One region of the Tepidimonas taiwanensis genome, then DNA from elsewhere that is predicted to be linked to it. Evidence: predicted binding sites of a transcription regulator. Region 1 holds the regulator's gene; the other holds the start of a gene.

Evidence for each region. The regulator sigma-54, encoded in region 1, starts transcription at its own class of promoters, with help from an activator protein. The targets are predictions, from matches to a motif close to TGGCANGNAANCTGCTTT.
Region 2: the regulator sigma-54 is predicted to act here: its motif matches at 1,493-1,510, upstream of glnA (type I glutamate--ammonia ligase).

What each region holds. Positions count from the first base shown of each region.
Region 1 covers NZ_CP083911.1:2,630,599-2,635,361, forward strand. Annotated here, with positions in the region: gene pcaF (3-oxoadipyl-CoA thiolase) at 1-400, shown strand, start outside; gene LCC91_RS12415 (THUMP domain-containing class I SAM-dependent RNA methyltransferase) at 613-1,818, opposite strand; gene rpoN (RNA polymerase factor sigma-54) at 1,835-3,394, opposite strand; gene lptB (LPS export ABC transporter ATP-binding protein) at 3,400-4,158, opposite strand; gene lptA (lipopolysaccharide transport periplasmic protein LptA) at 4,155-4,763, opposite strand, start outside.
Region 2 covers NZ_CP083911.1:1,623,404-1,628,166, forward strand. Annotated here, with positions in the region: gene glnA (type I glutamate--ammonia ligase) at 28-1,443, opposite strand; gene LCC91_RS07515 (competence/damage-inducible protein A) at 1,545-2,426, opposite strand; gene LCC91_RS07520 (EI24 domain-containing protein) at 2,423-3,352, opposite strand; gene LCC91_RS07525 (16S rRNA pseudouridine(516) synthase) at 3,526-4,296, opposite strand; gene LCC91_RS07530 (DUF2062 domain-containing protein) at 4,372-4,763, shown strand, end outside.

The DNA of each region.
Region 1 (4,763 bases):
GGCGGCGGCGCGCCACGGCCTGACGCCGCGCGCGCGCGTGGTGGGTATGGCCGTGGCCGGAGTGCCGCCGCGCATCATGGGCATCGGCCCCGCGCCGGCGACGCGCAAGGTGCTCGCGCTCACGGGCCTCACGCTCGATCAGATGGATGTCATCGAGCTCAACGAGGCCTTCGCCGCGCAGGGGCTGGCGGTCCTGCGGCAACTGGGGCTGGCCGACGACGACCCGCGCGTCAATCCCAACGGCGGCGCCATCGCGCTCGGGCACCCGCTGGGCGCGTCCGGCGCACGGCTGGCCACGACCGCCGTCAATCAGCTGCACCGCACCGGTGGCCGCTACGCGCTGTGCACGATGTGCATCGGCGTCGGCCAGGGCATCGCGGTGGTGCTGGAGCGGGTTTGACCCCCGTCGGGGCGCGGTGGCGCGACCCGGCAAAAAAAGAGCCCCGACCTAAAGGGCCGGGGCTGCAAGCCTTTTGCTGTCACACACAAAGGCACCCGCTCAGGGAGGAAAAGCGGGGAGCCGCGCGAACGGCTCAACCAGTACTTTATCACAAAGTGACAAGCGTTTCGCGCAAAGTTGCAAAAAGACAACCCGGACACCCGACCAGCGGCTCAATTATCAGAGCTACCATTTCGGGCCTGCAGGTCGAAACGCAGCAGCCGGCACTCGATGGGGCCGTTGTAAAGCGGGATGCGGCGGCTCGCTTGCAGGCGCAGGCGTCGCGGCAGGTCGCGGTCCGGCGTCAGCACCCACGCGGTCCAGCCGCCGAAGTGGGTCTTCCAGTGCGCGGCCAGGCGCTCGTAAAACGCATCGGCCCCCAAGCCGCCGGCGACTCCCGCGGCTTCGATCCGTTCGCCATACGGCGGGTTGAGCAGCAGGATACCCGGCCGGTCGGTCGGTGGCAGCCGCTGCAGTGCGTCGCCGCCGCGAAACGCCACCGCTGCGCCGACCCCGGCGCGCTCCGCGTTGCGCCGCGCGAAATCGACCATGCGGAACGACACGTCGCTGCCGTATGCGATCGCCGCTGCGCCCGCGGGCCACGGACGCTCGGCGGCGCGGGCAGCGTCGCGCAGCGCGGCCCAGCGAGCCGGATCGTGCGGCAGCAGCCGCTCGAACGCAAAGCGCCGCTGCCGCCCGGGGGCGTGCCGCAGCGCGATCTGCGCCGCTTCGATGACCAGCGTGCCGCTGCCACAACAGGGGTCGACAAGTGGCACCGGCGCGCCGTCGGCGTCGACGCCGGTCCAGCCGGTGGCCGCGATCACCGCCGCGGCCAGTGTCTCCTTCAGCGGCGCGTCGCCTTTGTCGATGCGCCAGCCGCGCTTGAACAGCGGCTCGCCACTGGTGTCCAGCGCCAGCGTCAGCGTCTCGGCCGTCAGGTGCACGTACAGCCGCACGTCGGGCTGGGCGGTGTCCACGCTCGGCCGCGCCCCGCGCCGCTCTCGCAACCGGTCGCACACCGCGTCCTTCACGCGCAGGCCCGCGAAGTGTAGGCTGCGCAGCGGGCTGCGCTGGGCGGTGACCTCGACCTTGATCGTCTGCCGGGGGGTGAACCAATCCTCCCACGCGACGGCGGCCGCAGCGGCGTAGATGTCGTCCTCGCGGCGGTAGGGGCCTTCCCACAGCCGGATGAGCACGCGCTGCGCGATGCGGCTGTGCAGGTTCAGGCGCAGCACCGTGTCCCAGTCACCGCGCAGCGCCACGCCCGCTCGCCCCACCCGCAGCGCGTCCATCGGCTGGCCGGTGAGGGCGGCCACCTCGTCGGCCAGAAAGGGGGCGCAGCCCCCTGCGCAGGGCAGAAACAGGTCGAGCGTGGACATCGGAAGGGGTGGGGGGTCAGAGGGATTTGCGCAGGCTGGCGGTCGGGATGCGCAGCGACTCGCGGTACTTGGCCACGGTGCGGCGCGCGCACTCGATGCCCTGCTCCTTGAGCAACTCGGCGATGCGCCCGTCGCTCAGGGGCTGGCGCGGATCCTCGGCGGCGATGAGCTGCTTGATCAGCGCCCGCACCGCGGTGCTGGAGGCGTTGCCACCCGCGTCGGTGGCCAGCCCCGAGCCGAAAAAATATTTGAACTCGTACGTGCCAAACGGCGTGGCCATGTACTTGGCGGTGGTGACGCGGCTGATGGTCGACTCGTGCAGCCCCAGTGCCTCGGCGATGTCGCGCAGCACCAGCGGGCGCATGCCCACCGCGCCATGCAGGAAGAAGTTGCGCTGGCGCTCGACGATCGCCTGCGCCACGCGCAGGATGGTGTCGAAGCGCTGCTGCAGGTTTTTGATGAACCAGCGCGCCTCCTGCAGCCGCTGCTGCAGGTCACCGTGGCGCTGGCCGCGCAGCGCCTGCGCGTACACGTCGGTCACGCGCAGGCGCGGCAGCACCGCGGGGTTGAGCTGCACGTCGCACACACCCGCGCGCACGGTGACGATCACGTCCGGCACGACGATCTGCCGCTCGGCATCGGCAAACCGCCGCCCGGGTTTGGGCTCGAGGCGCGTGAGCACCGCGAGCCCGGCGCGCACATCGGCTTCGCCCAGGCCGGTGGCCTGGGCGAGCCGCCGCGTGTCGCGCCGCGCGATCCACTCCAGCGGCTGGGCGCACAGCGCCAGCGCGGCGCGCGCCGCCGGCGTGTTGGGCAGCTCGCCGATCTGCAGCCGCAGGCATTCGCCCAGGTCGCGCGCCCCGACGCCCGCGGGCTCCATCGCCTGCAGCCACCCGAGCGCGCGGCGCAGCAGCGCCAGCACTTCATCGCGCGCATCGGGGTCCGGCGGCGCATCGTCGGGGTGGCACTGCCGCCAGAACGCGTCGCTCAACGCCTCCAGCGGCTCCGTCAGGTAGCCGTCGTCGTCCAGCGATTCGATCAGGAAGTACAGCGCCGCGCGCTCCTCGTCGCTTAGGTGCAGCGCCAGCGCCTGCCGGTGCAGGTGGTCCTGCAGCCGCTCGTGCGCGCTGGCCAGTTCGCTGGCTGCCGGACGGTTCTCGTCGTCGAGGTCGCGGCCGTCGCGGTCCAGCCCGGGGCCTTCCCACGACCAGTCCGGACCGTCGGCTCCGGGCGACTCGTCGGCACTCCAGCCGCCCGCGTCCTCGTCCAGCCGCGCGGGCCAGTCGGCCTCCACGCCCGACCGGGGCCCGGCCTCGTCCCACACCGCCGCAGTGTCCGGGGGATCGGCGTCGTCCACCGGGGCCGTCGCGCCGTCGCGCTCCTCGTCCGCCGGGGCGGCGGGCGGTGTCTCCGCGTCGTCGTCCTCCGCCCGCTCGAGAAAGGGGTTGTCGGCGAGCATCTGCTCGACTTCCTGCGTGACCTCGAGCGTGGACAGCTGCAGCAGCCGGATCGACTGCTGCAACTGGGGCGTCAACGTGAGATGCTGCGTGACGCGCAGCGCGAGTCCCGCCTTCATCGCCGCTACAGCCGGAAGTGTTCGCCCAGGTACACGCGCCGCACGTCAGCGTCGTCGACGATCTCGGCGGGGGTGCCGTGCGCGAGCACGCGGCCCTCGCTGATGATGACCGCCTGGTCACAGATGCCCAGCGTCTCGCGCACGTTGTGATCGGTGATGAGCACGCCGATGCCGCGGCCCTTGAGATAACCGATGATGCGCTGGATCTCGATGACCGCGATCGGGTCGATGCCCGCGAACGGCTCGTCCAGCAGAATGTAGCGCGGCTGCGCGGCGAGCGCGCGCGCGATCTCGACCCGCCGCCGCTCGCCGCCAGAGAGCGCTGGCGCCGGCGCGTCGCGCAGGTGGTCCACGTGCAGCTCGGCCAGCAGCGCATCGAGCCGTTCGCGCAGCACCGCTTCGGGCAGCGGGCGGCCGGCGGCGTCGCGCTGCAGCTCCAGCACGGCGCGCACGTTCTGCGCCACCGTCAGCTTGCGAAAAATCGACGCCTCCTGCGGCAGATACCCCAGCCCCAGCCGCGCGCGGCGGTGGATCGGCAGGTGCTCGGCGCGCTGTCCGTCGATCCACAGCCGGCCCGCGTCGGCGCGCACCAGACCGACGATCATGTAGAAGGAGGTCGTCTTGCCCGCGCCGTTGGGGCCGAGCAGCCCGACCACCTCGCCGCCGCGGACCTGCAGCGAGACGTCGTGCACGACAGTGCGTCGGCCGTAGCGCTTGTGCAGCCCCTCGGCGCGCAAGCAGGCGGCCGCGGCGGCGGCCGTCATGGCCGCCGCTCCAGCCGCTCGCTCGGGGCGAGCGCCGGCGGCGGGACATTGGCGGGGGATGGCTGGGTGGCCGCAGGGTCGGCGCCGCGCGGCGTCAGCGTCGCGCGCACGCGCCCTGTGCCCCCCTCGGCACCGGGCTGCCCGCGCGCGCCGTCGACGCTGAAGGTGTCGTCCCGGTTGTCGTACACGATGACGGCGCCGACCGTGCGATCGGCGAGCGCCGTGCCGCGGTAGCGGCGCAGCTCGGCCTGGCCGCGCAGCGTGACGCGATCGGCGCGCCCGTCGTATTCGATGCGCTCGGCCTCGCCCTCGATATATTCGTCCAGTCCCTCGCGCTTTTGCCGGTAGAACGCGCGCTCGGTGGCGCTGCCGGTGGCCACGCCGAACTGGTAGCCCTCTTCGTCCTGCCGCACCTCGACGCGCTGGGCGCGGATGCGGATCGTCCCCTTGGTGATGAGTACCCGTCCGGTGAAGACGCTGGTGCGCTGCGCGTCGTCGTAGCGCAGCGCGTCGGCTTCGACCTGCATGGGCGCGTCGCGGTCGGCGCGCTCGGCGTGGGCGGACACGACGGCACCCGCAGCAGCGAGCGCGGCGACGACGGCGAG
Region 2 (4,763 bases), 1.0 Mb from region 1:
CCGCCCCCATCGGGGCGGCCATCCCCATCACAAACTGAAGTACATGTCGTACTCGGTCGGGGTGACCTCGACGCGCGCACGCGTGACTTCCTGCATCTTGAGTTCGATGTAGGCGTCGAGCATGGAGTCGGTGAAGACGCCGCCCTTGGTCAGGAACGCGCGGTCCTTGTCCAGGTACTCCAGCGCCTGGTCGAGGCTGTGGCACACGGTGGGCACCAGCTTGTCCTCTTCCGGCGGCAGGTGGTACAGGTCCTTGGTCGCCGCCTCGCCCGGGTGGATTTTGTTCTCGACGCCGTCCAGCCCCGCCATCAGGAGCGCGGCAAAGCACAGGTACGGGTTGGCCATCGGGTCCGGGAAGCGCGCCTCGACGCGGCGGGCCTTCGGGTTCGCGACGTACGGAATGCGGATCGACGCCGAGCGGTTCTTGGCCGAGTACGCCAGCTTGACCGGGGCCTCGAAGTGCGGCACCAGGCGCTTGTAGCTGTTGGTCGTCGGGTTGGTGATGGCGTTGAGCGCGCGGGCGTGCTTGATGATGCCGCCGATGTAGTACAGCGCGAAATCGCTCAGCCCCGCATAGCCGTCACCGGCGAACAGGTTCTTGCCGTCCTTCCAGACCGACTGGTGCACGTGCATGCCGCTGCCGTTGTCGCCGTGATAAGGCTTGGGCATGAAGGTCGCCGTCTTGCCGTAACTGTTGGCCACGTTCCAGATGACGTACTTGAGCGTTTGCGTCCAGTCCGCGCGCTCCACCAGCGTGCTGAACTTCGTGCCGATCTCGCACTGGCCTGCGCCCGCCACCTCGTGGTGGAACACTTCCACGGGAATGCCCAACGACTCGAGGATCAGCACCATCTCGGCGCGCATGTCGTGCGTGCTGTCCACCGGCGGGACGGGGAAGTAGCCGCCCTTGGTGCGCGGACGGTGGCCGCGGTTGCCATTCTCGAACTTGGTGCCGGTGTTCCAGGGGGCCTCGTACTCCTCGATCTCGTAGAAGCAGTTGCCCGGGTTGGTGCTCCAGCGCACACCGTCGAACAGGAAAAACTCGGGTTCCGGGCCGAAGTAGGCGGTGTCGCCCAGGCCCGAGGCCTTCAGATACGCCTCGGCACGCTTGGCGATCGAGCGCGGGTCGCGGTCGTAGGCCTTGCCGTCGCTCGGCTCGATCACGTCACACTGCAGGAACAGCGTGGTCTCTTCGAAGAACGGGTCGATGTTGGCGGTGTTGGGGTCCGGCATCAGCAGCATGTCGGAGGCTTCGATGCCCTTCCAGCCCGCGATCGACGAGCCGTCGAACGCGTGGCCCGACGTGAACTTGTCCTCGCTGAAGGCGGAGATCGGCACGGTCACGTGCTGCTCCTTGCCACGGGTGTCGGTGAAGCGGAAATCGACGAACTTGACGTCGTTTTCCTTGACCATGTTCATCACGTCGGCGACGGTCTTGGCCATCAGTGTGCTCCTGCAGAGATAACGGGGGACGAAAAAGGGTCAGCAAGTCCAAGCAGTTTTCGTGCCAACACCGGTCAGCACGACAACGTAACCGTCCACGATCACGATGAACCGTTTTGGTGCGTCATGCCCTGTTTTGATGCATCGCCGCTGCGCACCAATTCGGGGCCCAGCCGCACCGACATCGCCCGCAGGCCGGTCAGCAGCGCATCATACGCCGCGCCCACCGCGTCGGCGGCCCCTTTGACGCCGAGTTCGATGTGCCGGCCGTACTCGGGGTGGTCGACACTGGGCAGGCTGAACACCTTGACCCCCGGGTGCTCGGCCTCGATGCGCTCCATCAGCGGCGTCAGGGTCGCCTCGATGCCGCCGAAAACGATCACCGAACGCTCCTGCTGCGCGTCGGCGCCGAAACGGTCGCGGTAGTGGGTGTCGAGCACCCACTCGATCATCGGCCAGGCCATGACCGGAAACCCCGGCACGAAGTGCACCGTGCCGCCCCCAGGGCCGTCGCACGAAAAGCCCGGGATGCGGTTGTACGGGTTCGGGATGATGCGCGCCCCCCGCGGAAAGACCCCCATGTTGAGCCGGTGCACGTTGTCGGGACGGTCGGGTTCGAACGGCACGCCCTGCTCGGCCGCGACCTCGCGCATGCGCTGCTCGATCAGGGCCTTCGCCTCCGGGTGCAGCACAGCCTCCACACCCAAGGCCGCCGCCGCGGCCTGGCGCGTGTGGTCGTCCGGGGTCGCGCCGATACCGCCGGTGGCAAACACCACATCGGCGCTGGCGAACGCCTGCCGCAGCACGTCGGTGATGCCGTCGCGGTCGTCGCCGACGTAGCGCGCCCAGTGCAGGCGCAACCCGCGCGCCGCCAGCAGCTCGATGACTTTGGTCAGGTGCTTGTCCTGGCGCTTGCCGGAGAGGATCTCGTCGCCGATGACGATGAGGCCGAAGCGGGAAGGGCGCGTGTGTGGGGTGGTCATGATCCAGCGGGAGGCAACGGTCGGGCGTCGACGTCGATGACGGTGTCGGCAGCGGGCGCGGACGGCGCAGACGGTGCGGTGGCCGGGCCCGGCACCGGGGTGCCGCTCAGCGCGCTTGCGGGCGATACCGCGTCGGCCCGCCGTGCCTCGTCCAGCGCCTGCAGCAGGTAGTGCGCGTACCACAGCGACGCAAACGCAAAAATGAGCGCGTATACCCAGATCGCCAGCGGCACGAGCAGCGGCGCCAGGGCGATGAACATCGCGCCGGACGCCCACAGCACGCTGGGCGCGGCGCTCAGCAGCCCGATGAGCACGCCCATCGCCAGCAGCGGCCCTCGGTGGCGCGCGACGAGCGCGCGGCGCTCCTGCACCGTCGCGTGTTCGGCCAGCGCATCGTAGGTGTAGACGCGGTACGTGAGCCAGCCCCAGATCAGCGCCGGTAGCACCAGCACCAGCGGCGGGATCAGCCAGAACGGCAGCGACACCAGCAGCATCAGCAGCGCAAGCACGGTCGACCACAGCGACCACGCCACACCGCCCCAGAAACCGCCGCCGCGGCGGCGCTGGAGGTCCGGAAACCGGCGCGCTGCGACCAGATCGACCATCGCCGGCGTCATCAGCAGCGCCACGGCCAGCAGCGACAGCACGACGATGAGCGGTGTGACGAAGACGAGCACCAGCAACGGCGCCACGACCGCGCGCAACCCGCCCAGCCCGACGCTCTCCAGCCACCCGAGCACGAACTCGACCAGCGACCAGCTCTGCAGCCACGCGAGCACGGCGTCGACCGCCTGGTCCCAGAACAGGTAGCCGAGCGCGAACGCGCCCGCCACCAGCAGCACGAGCGGCAGCAGCGACAGCGCCATCACCCGCGGGTGCAGGCAATAGGCCACGGCGCGCCAGAACGATCCCAACAACAAACGCATGAGGCGTAAGCATAACCGCCCCCCTCGGGCGGCGCGCGCCACCTCGTGTTCCTCCACGAGGGGCCCGGGACGGTAGCGATGTGGTACCAACGCTTACGATCCCATCCCATACGTGCGCGAACACGAATACCCCAGCCCGCACCCCGACCAACCCGCGGCGCTGCTCGCCGCCGTCAGCGCGTTTCTGGTCGATCCGCTCTGACGCCCGCGGCGTGCAGCGCCGCGATCTCGTCGGGCGAGAGCCAGCGCCACGCGCCGGGCGGGAGGTCCGGCGGCAACTGCACGGGCCCGATTGCGCTGCGGTGCAGGGCCTCGACCCGGTTGCCCGCCGCCGCGACCATGCGCTTGACCTGGTGGTAACGCCCCTCGGTGAGCGTCAGGCGCAGCCGGCGCTCGCCGATCACCTCCAGCGCCGCAGGCCGCACGGGCCGCGGATCGTCGCGCAACACGACCCCCTCGCGCAGGCGCGCGAGCTGCGCCGCGTCCACGGGGTGGCGACACGTCACTTCGTACACCTTGGGCACGTGATGGCGCGGCGACGACAGGCGGTGTATGAACGCGCCGTCGTCCGACAGCAAGAGCAGCCCCGTCGTGTCCTGGTCGAGCCGCCCGATCGGCTGCACCCCCCGGGTCGCGAGCCCCGGGCGCCGGCGCAGCGGCGGGGGCAGCAGCGCGCGCACCGGCGGCCAGGCCCCGGGCCGCTGCGAACACTCGTAACCCGCGGGCTTGTGCAGCATCAGATACGCCCGCGGTTGGTAGCACCAGCGTTGCCCCTGCACCCAGAACACCATGCCCGGCGCCGGGCCGCCGCCAGCGAAGGGTTCGTCGGGGTCGGTCACGGGACGGCGGTCGCCCCCCACCTGCACCGCGCCCGCGGCGATCAGGAACCGACACTCGCGGCGCGTGCCAAAACCCTGTGTATACAGCACATCTTCCCAGCGCATGCCCGCAGCATAACGGCGCCCGCCACCGGGGTCGCGGCGAAATCGGGGACAATCAAAGAAATCGATCCAACACCGATGAAATCGAGCCTGCTTTCGCTCCTGCCCAGCCGGGAACGGCTGGCCACCAGCCGCTGGCTGCGCTGGCTGGGGCCGTATCTGCATCATCCGCGCCTGTGGCACCTGAACCGGCGCGGGCTCGCGCTCGGCCTGGCGTTGGGGGTGTTTTTCGGCTTCTTGATTCCGGTGGCCCAGATCCCGGCCTCGGCGACGCTCGCCGTGCTGCTGCGGGCGCACCTGCCGGCGGCGGTGGCCAGCACGCTGGTCACCAATCCCGTGACGTTCGGGCCGGTGTATTTCGGCGCCTACAAGCTCGGCGAATGGGTGCTGGACACCCCGCAGGACGCACGTGCCGCGGACGAGGCACAGGCGCTGGCCTACACACCCGCCGGCCGGGACGCCCCCGAAGG